2 regions of the Petrocella sp. genome follow, and region 2 is predicted to be linked to the other one. Evidence: predicted binding sites of a transcription regulator. Region 2 holds the regulator's gene; the other holds the start of a gene.
The links. The regulator HrcA, encoded in region 2, represses chaperone genes, less so after heat shock. The targets are predictions, from matches to a motif close to TGTTAGCACTCNNNNNNNNNGAGTGCTAACA.
Positions count from the first base shown of each region.

Region 1: the regulator HrcA is predicted to act here: its motif matches at 5,281-5,311, upstream of groES (co-chaperone GroES).

Region 1 covers NZ_JCBCDA010000032.1:9,375-17,385, reverse strand. The annotation lists gene guaB (IMP dehydrogenase) at 1-1,407, opposite strand, end outside; gene AC6F8J_RS03965 (HD domain-containing phosphohydrolase) at 1,509-2,570, opposite strand; gene AC6F8J_RS03960 (DUF6106 family protein) at 2,601-3,113, opposite strand; gene groL (chaperonin GroEL) at 3,329-4,954, opposite strand; gene groES (co-chaperone GroES) at 4,967-5,251, opposite strand; gene AC6F8J_RS03945 (DNA glycosylase) at 5,386-6,234, opposite strand; gene AC6F8J_RS03940 (DUF6062 family protein) at 6,374-7,093, shown strand; gene AC6F8J_RS03935 (DUF188 domain-containing protein) at 7,083-7,523, opposite strand; gene AC6F8J_RS03930 (SNF2-related protein) at 7,664-8,011, shown strand, end outside.
Region 2 covers NZ_JCBCDA010000007.1:6,265-14,275, reverse strand. The annotation lists gene dnaJ (molecular chaperone DnaJ) at 1-128, opposite strand, end outside; gene dnaK (molecular chaperone DnaK) at 454-2,304, opposite strand; gene grpE (nucleotide exchange factor GrpE) at 2,448-3,050, opposite strand; gene hrcA (heat-inducible transcriptional repressor HrcA) at 3,076-4,116, opposite strand; gene hemW (radical SAM family heme chaperone HemW) at 4,227-5,369, opposite strand; gene lepA (translation elongation factor 4) at 5,379-7,190, opposite strand; gene AC6F8J_RS01130 (peroxide stress protein YaaA) at 7,411-8,011, shown strand, end outside.

The sequences.
Region 1 (8,011 bases), on a different contig from region 2:
TCTTAATGACGCTGCTGTAATCTTTATGAACTGACCTTCTTCAATCAAATCTCTAATTGAGGATGTACCACAATAGCCCATACCTGCTCTTAAACCGCCCATTAATTGATATACCGTATCTTCGGCCGAACCTTTGTATGCCACACGTCCTTCTACACCTTCTGGTACCAGTTTTTTTGTATCTCCATTGTTCCCTTGAAAGTATCGGTCTTTACTACCTTTTTCCATGGCCGCTAAAGAACCCATCCCTCTATAAACTTTGTATTTTCTACCTTGAAATAATTCCGTATCTCCAGGGCTCTCTTCGCATCCTGCAAAAAGACTACCGAGCATACATACGGACCCGCCCGCTGCAATGGCTTTGACTAAATCACCTGAGTACTTAATACCCCCATCTGCTATAATAGGGACACCATAAGGTTTCGCACCTTCTGCACAATCACTTATAGCTGTTACCTGAGGTACACCAACGCCAGCCACAACCCGTGTTGTACATATCGAACCTGGTCCTATTCCTACTTTTACAGCATCTGCTCCTGCTTCAATTAACGCAACGGTCGCTTCCTTGGTTGCTACATTTCCAGCTATGATCTGTAAATCTGGATAATTTGTTTTTATTTGCTTGACTGCATTTATAACACCGGCCGAGTGACCATGAGCGGTATCTAAAACTACAACATCCACTTTTGTTTCTACCAAGGCCGCAACCCGATCCATCATGTCTTTTGTGATACCTACAGCAGCACCAACCCTTAATCGTCCTTGATGATCCTTCGTTGAGTCCGGATATAAAATAGCTTTTTCAATATCTTTAATGGTAATCAAACCTGAAAGGTTACCGTCTCTATCCACAATTGGAAGTTTTTCAATTCTATGTTTGCCCAATATTTTTTTTGCTTCGTCCAATGTTGTACCTTCAGGTGCAACAATCAAATTCTTACTTGTCATAACATGCTTGATTTTTTGATCAAAATTTGTTTCAAATCTCAAATCCCGGTTGGTTAAGATTCCAACCAACTTTTTCGATCCGACTTCAATAATTGGAACGCCTGATATCCTGTATTTTGCCATTAAAGCGTTGGCTTCATAAACATAATGTTCCGGTGTTAAAGAAAAAGGATTGGTTATGACCCCATTTTCAGATCGCTTCACTCGGTCAACTTGATCTGCCTGCTCAGCGATTGACATGTTCTTGTGTATGATTCCAATACCACCTTGTCTTGCCATAGCGATTGCCATTCTTGTTTCTGTTACTGTATCCATACCTGCACTCATTAAAGGTATTCTAAGTTCTATTTTTTTAGTAAGTTGTGTACTTAAGTTCACTTCATTAGGTAGGACTTTCGAATGGGCTGGAACCAGTAACACGTCATCAAAGGTTATTCCCTCTTTAAGAATCTTTTGCATAAATTAAGGCCTCTCTTTCATCATTAGCACGTTATTGTATCTATATTCTCTGTTATACTTTCCTAGTAAGTTATTAATTCGAGATTCTAACAAACATAAGCCTATTTGTCAATCTCTTTTTCATCTACAATAAGCGTATTTAGGTTTACCGAAAGATCTACTTCACCTATGACTGCCATAGATATTTCATCAATGATTCGTATGACCGGCCTCGTAGGAAAGTCCTCATTCAGTCTTGCTACAATACCAATACGACCATCATTTAACACCACGCCTGTTGAAACAGGGTATGGAGATATAGATTTTCTAAATATTTTTATGATTTCAGGGTCAAACCATGTATAGGCTCTTGATACGATCATTTCAACTATCTCATAATGTCGCATATGTGTATCTTTTGGTAAATTATAGAGTAGATTGTCATATTCATTAGCTACGGCAACAATTCTTGAAAACTCATGAATCGATGTGTTCTTTTTTCCAAGAGGGAAACCCGTTCCATCATAATGTTCATGATGGGTCAAAGCAATGTTTGCGGCTAACAAAGAAGATTTTGGTATAGACTTAATCATTTCATAACCTAATCTTACATGCTCTTTATAAATCTTATATTCTTTGTCAACATAATCTTCCCTATATCGAATGACATCGTATTTAATCTGTGTTTTCCCCACATCATGAAGAATAGCGCCAAGTGCTAAATGCTTTAACTGGGCATCATTGTAATTTAATTTTTTCCCAATTAGTAGGGAAATCAGACATACACTAATAGAATGCATATGTAAATAAGCATCTCTGTTACGTATCTCTTGAAGACTCACCATCACATGGGGATTGGCAATCACCTCTGAAATCACAGCATCCACTTTTTCTACAATACTTTGGCTGGCACTAAAATATCCTTTGCGCATTTTCTCCATGCTATCTTCTAGAGCTCTTTTTGTGGATTGAACAGTCTCTTCACTAATAAGTACTTCAATCTTAATACCTTCTGACAATTCATCTTTAATATAAATGTAATCTACATCAATATCATGGATCTTATTTATGAATTTTTCGGTTAACAATGTCCCTTCTTTTAGTAATATGACCCCATTACTAGTATATATGGGCTTTGCCAAGACCATATCCTTTTTTAATTTCTCGACTCCAACTCTTCGCATATGACCAACCACCTTGCCAATCTTTTCTATCTATTTTTTAATTTTTCTTGGGATATACGCACGAATTGAATCAAATATTTTATCGTTTGGTTCAAAAATCAACTTGATTTTTTTTGAATCTTTATCAAAAATAGCAGCATAAGTATTTTCTTGAAGTATACCACTACTTGCATCATAAAGCTTCGAATATTTTTCAACATCTTTCCCATAATCTTTGTTAGAAATTGGGACCATGATGATAAAATTGTCGACATGGACAGACAATAACCTTTTTCGTCTGTTTTTGTTGATAATCTGATCAATATCCAATTCGCCGTTGGTAAAGATATATTCATACTCTACATTAAAACGTCTAAATAAAAAGACTACACACAAAATGACACCTATGGCTATAATGTATATTAAGTTTCTTAGTCCGGGGGTTAAAAATACTACTGCTAAAACAATCACTGCCCCTGCTAGGACGGTAATCCTCTTAAGATTATCTGTCATGTTTTGTTTTCGTTCTACAAGTTGCTCATTAAAAATATCATTCACCTTCATTATGGCCTCCGAAATAGTGCGACACTTGATTGCCTTTGAGAAATCGAGTCAATTACATTATATAGGATAGACCTTTTAGAAACAACCTTATTCCTATTTAATATTTTGTATGGCCAATCTACTTTTATTGCTTATGTTTAAATCTTTTCAATCAAATAAAGGAGACCGCAGTCTCCCTTATTCATTTTATAATCATGGATGTTACGATATCATTTTTACATCATTCCCATACCAGGTGCGCCACCACCCATTGGCATTGGATTTTCTTCTTCTATATCTGCTACAACAGACTCTGTAGTCAGTAATGTCGATGCTACCGATGTAGCATTTTGCAAGGCTGATCTTGTCACCTTCGTCGGATCAATTATGCCTGCTTCCACCATATCAACATATGTTTCTGTTAAAGCATTAAAGCCTATACCCATATCGGATTCTTTCACTTTATTAACAACAACGGAACCTTCAAGTCCTGCATTCACTACAATCTGGCGCAGTGGAGATTCCAATGCTTTTAGTATAATTTTGGCCCCCGTTTTTTCATCACCTTCTAGACCGTCCACTATGGCTTCAATTCTTTTAGTAATATGGATATATGCTGCACCACCGCCTGCTACGATACCCTCTTCAGCCGCTGCACGGGTTGCTGCCAAAGCATCTTCCATACGTAACTTCTTCTCTTGCATTTCAGTTTCCGTTGCAGCACCCACTTTGATTACCGCTACACCACCAGATAATTTTGCTAATCTTTCTTGAAGTTTTTCACGATCAAAGTCTGATGTGGTATCTTCTATCTGATTCTTGATTTGTGCCACACGACTGTGGATGTCGTCTTTACTACCAGCGCCATCTACAATTATGGTGTTTTCTTTCATAATTTTAACAGATTTCGCTTTACCAAGCATCTCCATAGTCGCTTCTTTTAAATCAAGTCCTAGTTCTTCAGAAATAACTGTACCACCTGTTAATATGGCAATATCTTGTAGCATAGCTTTACGTCGATCACCAAATCCAGGTGCTTTTACTGCTACACAGTTAAAGGTACCCCTTAATTTATTCACTACAAGTGTCGCTAATGCTTCTCCTTCAACATCTTCTGCTATGATTAATAGTTTTGCGCCAGCTTGAACAATTTGCTCAAGGATGGGTAAAATCTCTTGAATATTAGAAATCTTTTTGTCTGTAATCAGGATATAAGGTTGCTCAAGCAAGGCTTCCATTTTATCCATATCTGTAGCCATATATGGTGATAAATAGCCTCGATCAAATTGCATCCCCTCAACAACCTCTAATTCTGTATCCATACTTTTGGATTCCTCAATGGTAATGACGCCATCTTTGGAAGCTCTTTCCATTGCCTCGGCTATCAAATCTCCTATGGCTTCATCACCGGCAGATATCGCTGCAACCTCTGCTATTTGTTCTCTACCCTTTAGTGTTTGACTCATTTCAAGGATAGCTCTGACCGCTTCTTCAGTCGCAGTCTTCATGCCACGTCTTAAGATGATTGGGTTAGCTCCTGCAGCAATGTTTTTAACACCTTCAACAATCATTGCTTGAGCAAGAACAGTCGCTGTTGTTGTTCCGTCACCAGCTACATCATTAGTTTTTGTTGCTACTTCTTTAACCAACTGTGCACCCATATTTTCAAAAGGATCTTTTAACTCTATTTCTTTTGCTATTGTCACACCATCATTCGTGATGAGTGGTGCTCCGAATTTTTTATCTAAAACGACGTTTCTACCTTTAGGTCCTAAGGTTACTCTTACTGTATCTGCTAGTTGATTTACACCTGATTCCAGTGCTGCTCTAGCTTCTGCTCCAAATTTAATCTCTTTTGCCATAATGAACCTCCTTTATTCCACAACTGCAAGTATATCATTTTGTTTAACAATAATATACTCTGTACCATCTAGTTTGACTTCTGTTCCCGCATACTTCGAGTAAATGACTTTATCCCCAACAACAACCTGCATGGTTACTTCTTTACCATCTACATTGCCACCTGGGCCAACGGCTACAACTTCAGCTTCTTGAGGCTTTTCCTGTGCTTGACCCGGCAATACAATACCGGATTTGGTCTTCTCTTCCGCTTTAAGTTGTTTTAAAACAACTCGATCATTCAATGGTTTTAAATTCATGATATTCCTCCTCGTTTATAAATATTTTTTATCAGCACTCTGTAGTGAAGAGTGCTAATCTCTGTTCTTATATTACCAAAAAAAATCATGATATGCAAGCAAAATTTTAACACTTCACTTCCATATTCTAAAGTTTATTTTCCGATTTGGTGGTCTCTTCCATAGTAAAAAAGATATTGTTGCGCCAAGCCTCCTAAGCCTTTAAAATATCTGTCTGCAAACTCAAGAATAATCTGATCTGATACACTTTGATCATTAAAGTATGCATGTGTCATCATACGTCTTACCCAAACATCCAAGGGAAATACTTCAATTCTTCCAAAAGCAAACAATAAAATACAGTCCGCTACTTTTTGTCCAACACCACTAATCTCCATTAGCTTATCCCTGGCCAAGTTATCCGGCATTTCTTCAATCGCTACAAAATCTATAGTATTTTGCACAACCTTTTGTATCGCATCATATAAATAAGGTGCTCTAAAGCCAACTTTTAACGTTCGCCATTCTTCCACCGTTACATCTGCAAGCACTTCTGCTGTAGGAAAGGTATAATAGGACCCATATTGATCTGTCACAATTTGACCATAACGCTCACACAAACGTTCTACTAGAATTTTAATTTGGGGAATGGCTTTGTTTTGAGATAGGATAAATGTAAGTAACATCTCAAAAGGTGCTTGTCTTAATATTCTAAGCCCTCTTTTTTCCATGATTGCTTTTTTTAGTACGGGGTCTAGTTTGACTAGAATAGATTGAATCTGATCATAGTTTCTGTTCATATCAAAATATCTCACCCATAAGCGATTGTACTCTTCATTGGCGCAGTCCATATAAACACGCTTGCCAACTTGATTGATTCTAAGACGTTTATCAAAAGCAATAACATCATATATATTGTTTTCAATATGTTTGTATCTAAAACATTGACCACATTCCAATATCTGACTGATTAAAAAACTATCACTTACTAATACCTCAATCATTTACCCACCTCGATTCAAAATACGGAAATGGATGCAACTTCTTTACCGCTATGTTATACTGATATAATAGCTTTGTCTATTTATTATACCTCAATTTCTACTTGTCAACATCTATTCTGTTTAGATAAAGGAAGTTTTTATGTCAAAAGAAGAAATCTATACAATACCTATCATAGACGCATTTAAGACCGATTGTGAGTGTCCTTTTTGTCATATGTATGAATCTCTTGAAAAGGATAGCATCGACTTTGTATTAGGTCCATCCTATATGGATGTTGACACAAGACATGATACCAACGCATCCGGTTTTTGTGCTAACCATTATGCCAAGCTCTTTAATGAAAAAAATCGTTTAGGCATGGCTTTGATTCTGGAAACACATATGAAGAAGGTACGTCAAGATCTTAAAGCAGCTGTGATGAAACCTTATAAATCCAAAGTTTTTCCTATAGGTAAACGTACAGCGCTAAGCCCTGTTAAAAACTTCACTGAAAAAATGGTCCATCAATGCTATATATGTGACCGGGTTGAAGACTTTTTAGACCATTATCTGGATACTTTTTTTTATCTATGGAAAAAAGATACATCTTTTCGTGATTTATTTATGGTATCTAAAGGCTTTTGTATCAAGCATTTTGGTCGTTTATATGATAGAGGCAAATATGTCCTAAAGGATAAAGACTTCCAAACCTTCAAAATAAACCTCATTGCTATCCAACAATCCAACTTCGATCGCGTTATTGGCGACCTTGAATGGTTCATTTCCAAATTTGATTACAGATATGAAAAGGAGCCTTGGAAGCAATCAAAAGATGCCGTAAGTAGAAGCATTCAAAAGATTTCTGACTTTAAGCCTTAAGCTGTATGACCAATGCTTCAAAGTTTTTACTAAAGAGAACATCCGCTTGTCGATCTCTTTTTTTAGGACCTTTGTGCTTTTTTTTCATCATTCTTAGTGATTTGTGCAAATGTCTTTCAAACAAAAGCTGATCAATATTGTTTAACGTAAACGCCCTACCGTTCGCATCCATGGCATACCCTTTTTTACCTAATACCAAAGATGCTAATCCATAGTCGTTGGTAATCACAATGTCACCAACTTTTATATCCCTAACAATAGCTAGATCTACTGAATCGATGCCTTGATCAACCGTAATGACGCAGGCTGTTTCATAGGAAAGCTCATGATTAACATCTGTGTATATAACCGTTTCGACCTCATATTTATTTGTAATTTGTAAAATAGATGCCCGTACCGGGCAAGCATCACCATCGACTCTTACTATCATATCGTTTCCTTTCCTTTCAAAGTAAGATATGTTTAAGACAATATGCTTATGAAACACATCCTATGATTTAATTATAGAGAATTTTATCAACATTGCAAACAAGATTAATAAGTTTATACTCTAAAAAAGCAGGTGCCAACATGATTCAACTCACTTTACAATGGATTAAGACCTATGCTGGTAATGATCGAAAATTCAAGTCCGGCTTTATGATCCATCAGAAAAATAATATACTCAGTATTGAAGCCAGTTCAAAAAACGGCTTTCATGTCCTCTTGAAAGATTTAAAAGATGAACAATTCGAGCTGTATTTATCTTTTTATTCTGATACAGGCACCTTCAAAAATGCTAGGTGCACTTGTTATGATGTTCAACCTTGTATTCACACTCTAGCAACCTTATTATACATCCTATATAAAAAAGAGTCTTTGACTCTTGATCTTACTCAAAATCAAACCTTGAAAATGTTCCAGTCTTTTGAAAAAGTA
Region 2 (8,011 bases):
TCTTCACTGTTATGATTCATATCCGGATGATACTGTTTAGCAAGATTACGATAGGCTTTTTTGATCTCCGGTCCACTGGCTTGTCTGCTTACACCTAACACTTCATAATAGTCTCTTTTATCTGACATTTGATCACCTCAATCAACTTATTCCAACAACGGTTACATCTATAATTCATAGGCACGAAAATAAAAATAATAATGTATGGTGCCTTGTCTTTGAACAACAAAATCAGCAGAACCTATTATACAACAAAGACAGCCCTTTAACAATGACCGTTTTTATAAATAGATTATGCTATCATGAAGAACATTCATAGAGGCAGGTTAATTATAAGACATAGAACCCACTTCTATGAATATTTTCATTAATAAGGACCGTACCGCTTGGTACGGTCCTCGTATAGAACAATTATTTTTATTGCCTAGGCTTCACACATACAAAGCAGAAAATCTATTCTTCTTTGAAATCCGCATCAATGAATTCTTCTTCGGTATTTGCTTCACCTTGTGGCTCACCTTCTGGATTAGCCCCGGCTGCTGCTGATTTCTCATACATCTTTTGTGATACTTCTTGGAATACTGCTGTTAGTGCTTCTTTTGCAGCTTTGATTTCTTCCACATCACCATCACTCATTGTTTCTACTTTTGTCTTCTCCAAAATATCTTTTAACTTTTTCACTTCGCCTTCAAGTCTTTCTTTATCACTTGCATCAATTTGATCTTTGATTTCTTCAAGAGATTTTTCTGTCTGGAATACCAATGAATCCGCTTCATTACGTGTATCAATGGCTTCTTTCTTTTTCTTATCTTGAGCTTCATGTGCCTTAGCTTCTTCTACAGCACGGTTGATTTCATCATCTGAAAGATTGGTGCTTGCTGTAATGGTAATATGTTGTTCTTTACCTGTACCAAGATCTTTCGCTAATACCTTGACGATACCATTTGCATCAATGTCAAAAGTTACTTCAATCTGTGGTACACCACGTCTGGCTGCCGGTATACCATCTAACTTAAAGTTACCCAGTGTTTTATTGTCACGAGCAAATTCTCTTTCACCTTGTACAACATGAATATCAACAGCAGGTTGATTGTCTTCAGCAGTGGAGAAAACTTGGCTTTTTTTTGTTGGTATTGTTGTGTTTCTTTCGATTAATTTGGTTGCAACACCACCAAGTGTTTCAATGCCAAGGGATAAAGGTGTAACGTCCAGTAATAGAATGTTACCTGCACCTGCATCTCCTGCAAGCTTACCACCTTGTATACCTGCACCAACGGCAACACACTCATCTGGGTTGATACCTTTAAACGCATCTTTGCCTGTAAGGCTTTTTACGGCTTCTTGAACGGCCGGAACTCTTGTTGATCCACCAACCAAGAGAATCTTGTCAAGTTCTCCTACGTCAATACCTGCATCTTTTAACGCCTGCTTAACAGGATTTAAGGTTGACTTAACCAAATCATCGGTTAATTCGTCGAATTTTGCTCTTGTTAACGTTACGTCCAAATGCTTTGGTCCTTCTTGAGTTGCAGTAATAAAAGGCAAGTTAATATTAGATGTTGTACTTGATGAAAGTTCTATTTTAGCTTTTTCTGCTGCTTCTTTCAAACGTTGCATCGCCATTTTATCATTGGATAAATCAACGCCTTCTGCATTTTTAAATTCGGATACAAGGTATTTAATAACACGGCTATCAAAATCATCACCACCAAGATGGTTGTTACCACTTGTTGCAAGAACTTCTAAGACACCATCACCAATTTCTATTAGGGATACGTCAAAGGTACCGCCACCTAAGTCAAACACCATAATTTTTTGCTCATGTTCATTATCAAGTCCATAAGCAAGTGCTGCAGCTGTAGGCTCATTAATAATTCTCTTTACATCTAGACCGGCAATTTTACCTGCATCCTTTGTTGCTTGTCGTTGACTATCATTGAAATAAGCCGGTACAGTAATAACGGCCTCTGTAACAGGCTCACCAAGATAGGCTTCTGCGTCCGCCTTAAGTTTTTGCAAGATCATAGCAGATATTTCTTGGGGTGAATATTTTTTATCATCTATTGCAACTTTATGATCTGTCCCCATCTCTCTTTTAATAGATATGATGGTTTTGTCAGGATTGGTGATGGCTTGTCTTTTCGCTGGTTCGCCTACAACTCTTTCACCTGTTTTTGTAAAAGCTACAACTGAAGGGGTTGTTCTCGACCCCTCTGCATTAGCTATAACGACAGGTTTTCCACCTTCCATTACAGATACACATGAATTGGTTGTTCCTAAATCTATTCCTATTATTTTACCCATTGTAATGCCTCCTTATTATTTATATTGTTATTGGTCATGATTGTTGTTTTTATATGGGTTACGGTGACGCTTTACTGGTTAAAGTATCTAAACTAAGTTTTACTAACTGCATCCAACGTATAGATTACGTTGATACTTTAACCTTAATTAACGACTTTGACCATGCTGTATCTTAACACAGCGTCTTTATATTTATAGCCTTTTTGATATACGGCTACCACAATACTTTCCTCATGTTCTTCTGAGGTTTCATGCTGTACGGCATGATGCAAGTGTGGATCAAAAACCTGGTCCAATGCTTCAATTTCTTCAACGCCTACTTCTTTTAGTGCTGCTACAAGTTGTTTGTAAATCATATTAATGCCTTTAACAAATGAATCTTCCTTATGTTCATCCGTTACTGCATCAAATGCCCTTTCAAAATTGTCGACAATGGGCAATAAGACTTCTAGTATTTCCTTAGCACCTTTTTCATACATTTGATCTTTTTCTTTTAAAGTTCTTTTTCTGAAATTATCAAATTCAGCTAAAGTCCTATGATGACGATCGACTTGCTCCTTTAATTCTGTTTCCTTTTGTTCCAGTTGTTTGTCAAGAGATACAACCTCTATGGTTTCTGTTTCCGTTTCTGTCACAACTTCAACATCCTCAACTTGATCCATTACTTCTGTTTCCTCATCAGAAATCATGCTCTCTTTTTCTTCCTGCAAGACTTCTTCGTCTTTCTTATCCTTATCATTTATCAAAACGATACATCCTTTCTTTAGGTGACTATGAATCATTCATCCTTTTTTCTATTTCTTTAATCAAACACTTTAGAGATAGTATGGCACTTTGATAGTCCATCCTCTTAGGCCCAATTAACCCAATCACACCCAATGGTTTTCCACCAACGTGATAAGTTGTTGTAATTAAGCTACAATCCTTCATATCTTCGTTGTTGTTTTCCGATCCAATCTTAATCTTCACACCATCGGTTTCAATACTTTCACCATTAAAATCCTTTAAGAGCAACTGCCTTATATAGTCCTTTTTGTCCAGTGTTTCCATTATTGAAGTGGCTTTCTCAAGATCGCTAAATTCCGGTAATCTTAACATATTAATAGCGCCGGATGTGTAAATCTCTGTATTTTCACTATTGTGCACCGCTTGAAAAACAACTTCCAAAACTTTTCCGATAATTTCATCCTGATTACTCGCAAAGGCCTTGATCTTTTCAATTAATGGTAGATTGATTTCTTCAACATTAAGTCCATGAAGCTGATTATTCAAAATAAATGAGAGCTTGTTTAACATCCGTTGATCCATATCTTCATTAATTTCCAGTACATAGTTATTGGCCATATTGCCATCTGTAACAATAACCGCTAATACTTTCTGAGATTCAAGTTCAATTAATTGAATGTTTTTGATTTTACATTTTGAATACTGAGGTGTGGAAACAATGGCCGTTAAATTGGTCTCTTTTGCTAATACGGAAACGATATCCTGTAACAGGGTTTCGATACGTCCTGCCTTGTTTAGTAGTGCTTCAACATAAGATAAATGCTTGGGGCTGTCATACTTGGCACTTAAAATCATATCTACATAAAGACGGTAGCCTTTATCGGAAGGTATCCTTCCAGCTGAAGTGTGAGGTTGCATGATAAACCCAAGTTCTTCTAAGTCAGACATTTCATTCCTTATGGTCGCTGGGGATATACCCAAATCATAATTCTTGGATATGGTTCTGGACCCCACTGGTTCTGCTGTATCTAAATAATTGGAAATGATTGCCTCTAGTATTTTAAGTTTTCTTTCGTTAAGTTCCATGCCATCATCACCTCTCGCATTGTTAGCACTCAATTGTGTGGAGTGCTAACATCTGAGTTAATGATATTATTTTTTTCAAGGTTTGTCAATACGTTATCCTCAAAAAACTATTAAAAGTTTATAAACTGTGCTAATACATAATTGCTAAGATCCAAGCCTCTTCTGGTAAATCGAACCCATCCGTCTTCTTCTACAAGCATTTCTTCTTTGATTAATCGCTTTATAATCCCTTGATAAGCTATTAATAGACTTTCTCCAAACTCATGCTTTAGTTCTATAAGGTTAACGCCTTTTAATTGTCTTAGTCCCAGAAAAAACCATTCTTCTAATCGATTGATCGTATTGCCTGTTTGTTCCAATTCACGTATATCATTTATTTGATAGCTTTTTTCAATATAACGATTAAGATCTTCTATATTCTTATAACGGTTATGATTCAAATATGAAGCTGCTCCAAGACCAACACCCAGATAAGGGTCTAACGTCCAATAGGAACGATTATGTCTACCTATTCTACCGACCTTACCATAACTAGAAATCTCGTAATGCTCATAACCCCAATCCAGTAGAGTATCGTGAGCCCACCAATACATCTGGCGTTCTTCATCTTCACTGGGCAGATTTAAAAGTCCTTTTTCATTTTGGCTTTCAAAAACCGTCCCAGGTTCAATGATTAGACCATATAATGATAGGTGCTCTGGCTTTAGTTCTATGATTTTTTCCAAGGTTGCTTTAAATGAATTGAACGTTTGACCGGGAAGACCAAACATAAGGTCTATACTTATATTATCAATGCCTATGGCCCGTATCATTTCATAGGATTCTAAGAAAAGCTGGTAGTCATGTATTCTACCAAGTGTCTTTAGCATCTTTGCTTCATCGGATTGTAGCCCCATACTAACGCGGTTAACCCCTGCATCTAAGTAGGCCTTTACCTTAAGTGCATCTACCATACCTGGGTTCACCTCAATCGTGAACTCTCCATCTTCCGACCATTCAAATACACCATAAACCGCTTTTATGATTCTACTAAATTGTTCTGCTGACAAAATAGAAGGTGTGCCACCACCTATATAGATCGTTGATAGCTTTTTGGATATGTTTTGACTTTTCATGGCTAAGATTTCAGCTACTAATGCATCGACATAAGCATCACGTAAGAAAAAGTCTGTATGATCAAAGGACAAAAAATCACAATAGTCGCATTTTTTCACACAAAATGGTATATGAATATATAGACCCATTTTTTTCATGTCAACACCTTATTCATCCAGCTTTAGTATACTCATAAACGCGTCTTGAGGGACTTCTACATTACCTACCTGACGCATTCTTTTCTTACCGGCTTTTTGCTTTTCTAATAGTTTCCTTTTTCTGGATATATCCCCACCATAGCATTTTGCCAAGACATCTTTACGCATCGCCTTAATAGTAGACCTTGCAATCACCTTGTTTCCTATAGCTGCTTGTATTGGTATTTCAAATTGATGCCTTGGTATCTCATCTTTAAGTTTATCTGCAATTTTTTTGCCTCTTTCATAAGCTTTTTCCTCATGAACGATAAAGGAAAGCGCATCAACAACTTCTTTGTTCAGTAATATATCAAGCTTAACCAATTTTGATTCTTTGTAGCCAATTAATTCATAGTCAAAGGATGCATAACCTCTGGTTCTGGATTTTAAAGCATCAAAAAAATCATATATAATTTCATTTAAGGGCAGTTCGTACATAAGCTGGGTTCTGGTATCTTCAATATATTCCATACCCAAGTACTCGCCACGTCGGTCCTGACACAGTTCCATGATGGAGCCGATATACTCTGAAGGCACCATGATTTGCGCTTTTACAATCGGTTCCTCCATCATCCTAACGACTGAAAGATCCGGCATATCCGCAGGGTTGGCAAGATCAATAACCGTTCCGTCGGTTTTATGTACTTTATAGATAACACTTGGTGCCGTTGTGATGACATCCATGTTAAATTCGCGTTCAATGCGCTCTTGAATAATCTCTAAATGGAGCAATCCTAAAAAACCACATCTAAAGCCAAATCCTAATGCCAATGACGTCTCTGGCTCAAAATGAAGGGCTGCATCATTTAGCTTCAGCTTATCTAAAGCGTCTCTTAGGTCTTGGTATTTGGACCCATCTACAGGGTAGATGCCGCAATATACCATGGAGTTTACTTTTTTATATCCGGGTAGTGCTTCCTTTGCCGGATTGGATACTTTTGTCACAGTGTCCCCTACCCTTGTATCTTGAACATCTTTTATACCTGCACTGATATAGCCAACATAACCTTCTTTGAGTTCTTCACAGGGTATAAATACCCCAGGGCCAAAGTACCCCACTTCAATGACTTCGAAGGTTTTTCCAGATGACATCATTTTAATTTTCTCACCCTTTTTCACCGTGCCGTCTTTGATCCTACAGAAAATTATAACACCACGGTATGGGTCATATTTTGAATCAAAAACCAAAGCTCTTAGTGGCTGATTTTCAACTACCGTCGGAGCTGGAATTGTTGTAATAATCATTTCAAGAACTTCTTCTATGTTAATGCCGTCCTTTGCAGATATAAGAGGAGCATGAGCTGCTTCAAGACCAATGATGTCCTCTACTTCCTGTATGACTCTTTGAGGATCTGCACTGGGTAAATCTATTTTATTTATAACCGGTAAGATCTCAAGGTCATGTTCCAGAGCTAAATATACATTGGCAAGAGTTTGGGCTTCAATGCCCTGGGCTGCATCCACGACGAGAATAGCCCCCTCACAAGCCGCTAGAGATCTAGATACTTCATAATTGAAATCCACATGTCCCGGCGTATCAATAAGATTGAAAACATACTCTTCACCGTTATTGGCTTTGTATACCAATCGAACAGCCTGTGCTTTGATGGTAATACCGCGTTCTCTCTCTAAATCCATATTATCCAGCACTTGCTCAGACATTTCCCTGTCGGTTAATAGTCCTGTTTTTTGAATAATCCGATCCGCCAAGGTTGATTTCCCGTGATCTATATGGGCAATAATTGAGAAATTTCTAATGTTTTTTTGTTCGATATCTGCCACAATATTCTTCCTTTCCAAAGTAAGGTTCTTATATCCTTATGATACATGTCATCTTTCAATGTTTATGAAGATAAGTTACATCATCCTCACATCAATTGATTATTATAGCATAGGGCCTTTAGTTATACAATGACTATTTAACCATCGATATCAATTGACAAATACCATTATTCGAGTACACTTGAATTATCCCTAAAAAGCTATAGATATGGAGGCAACTATGAAAATCATCCTCTCGCCAAGTAAAAGTCAAAAACATGATTCTATTTATGAAAAGGCAGTCCACGAACCTGTCTTTTATAAAGAAGCATATCATCTCAATCAAAGATTAAAAAAGCTTTCCAAAAATGCTTTAGGTCGTTTAATGGATATAGATGGTGAACTGTTAGAGCAAACCTTTGCAAATATTAAAACTTTTGATATTGCCAATCCCAACCCCGCTATCCATACTTATACAGGTCTTGTATATAAATATCTTGACCTTGATACCTATAACCATGAACAGATTAGGTATATGAATAATCATTTAGTCATTCTATCTGCAATGTACGGTGCCTTAAAGCCTCTAGATGGTATAAAACCTTATCGCCTGGATATGAAGATGCCATTAATGAAAACTTCTCTTTATAAGTATTGGAAAAAACCTATGACACACTACTTTCATAATGAACCCTTATTAATAGATCTGACCTCCAATGAATATAGTAAGTTACTTCCTTCTAATAAAATAATCCTTAGGTTTCTGGAGAAAAAGAACAACCAGTATAAAAATATTGCCACCTATTCAAAAATGGCTAGGGGGAGAATCCTTAATTTAATGA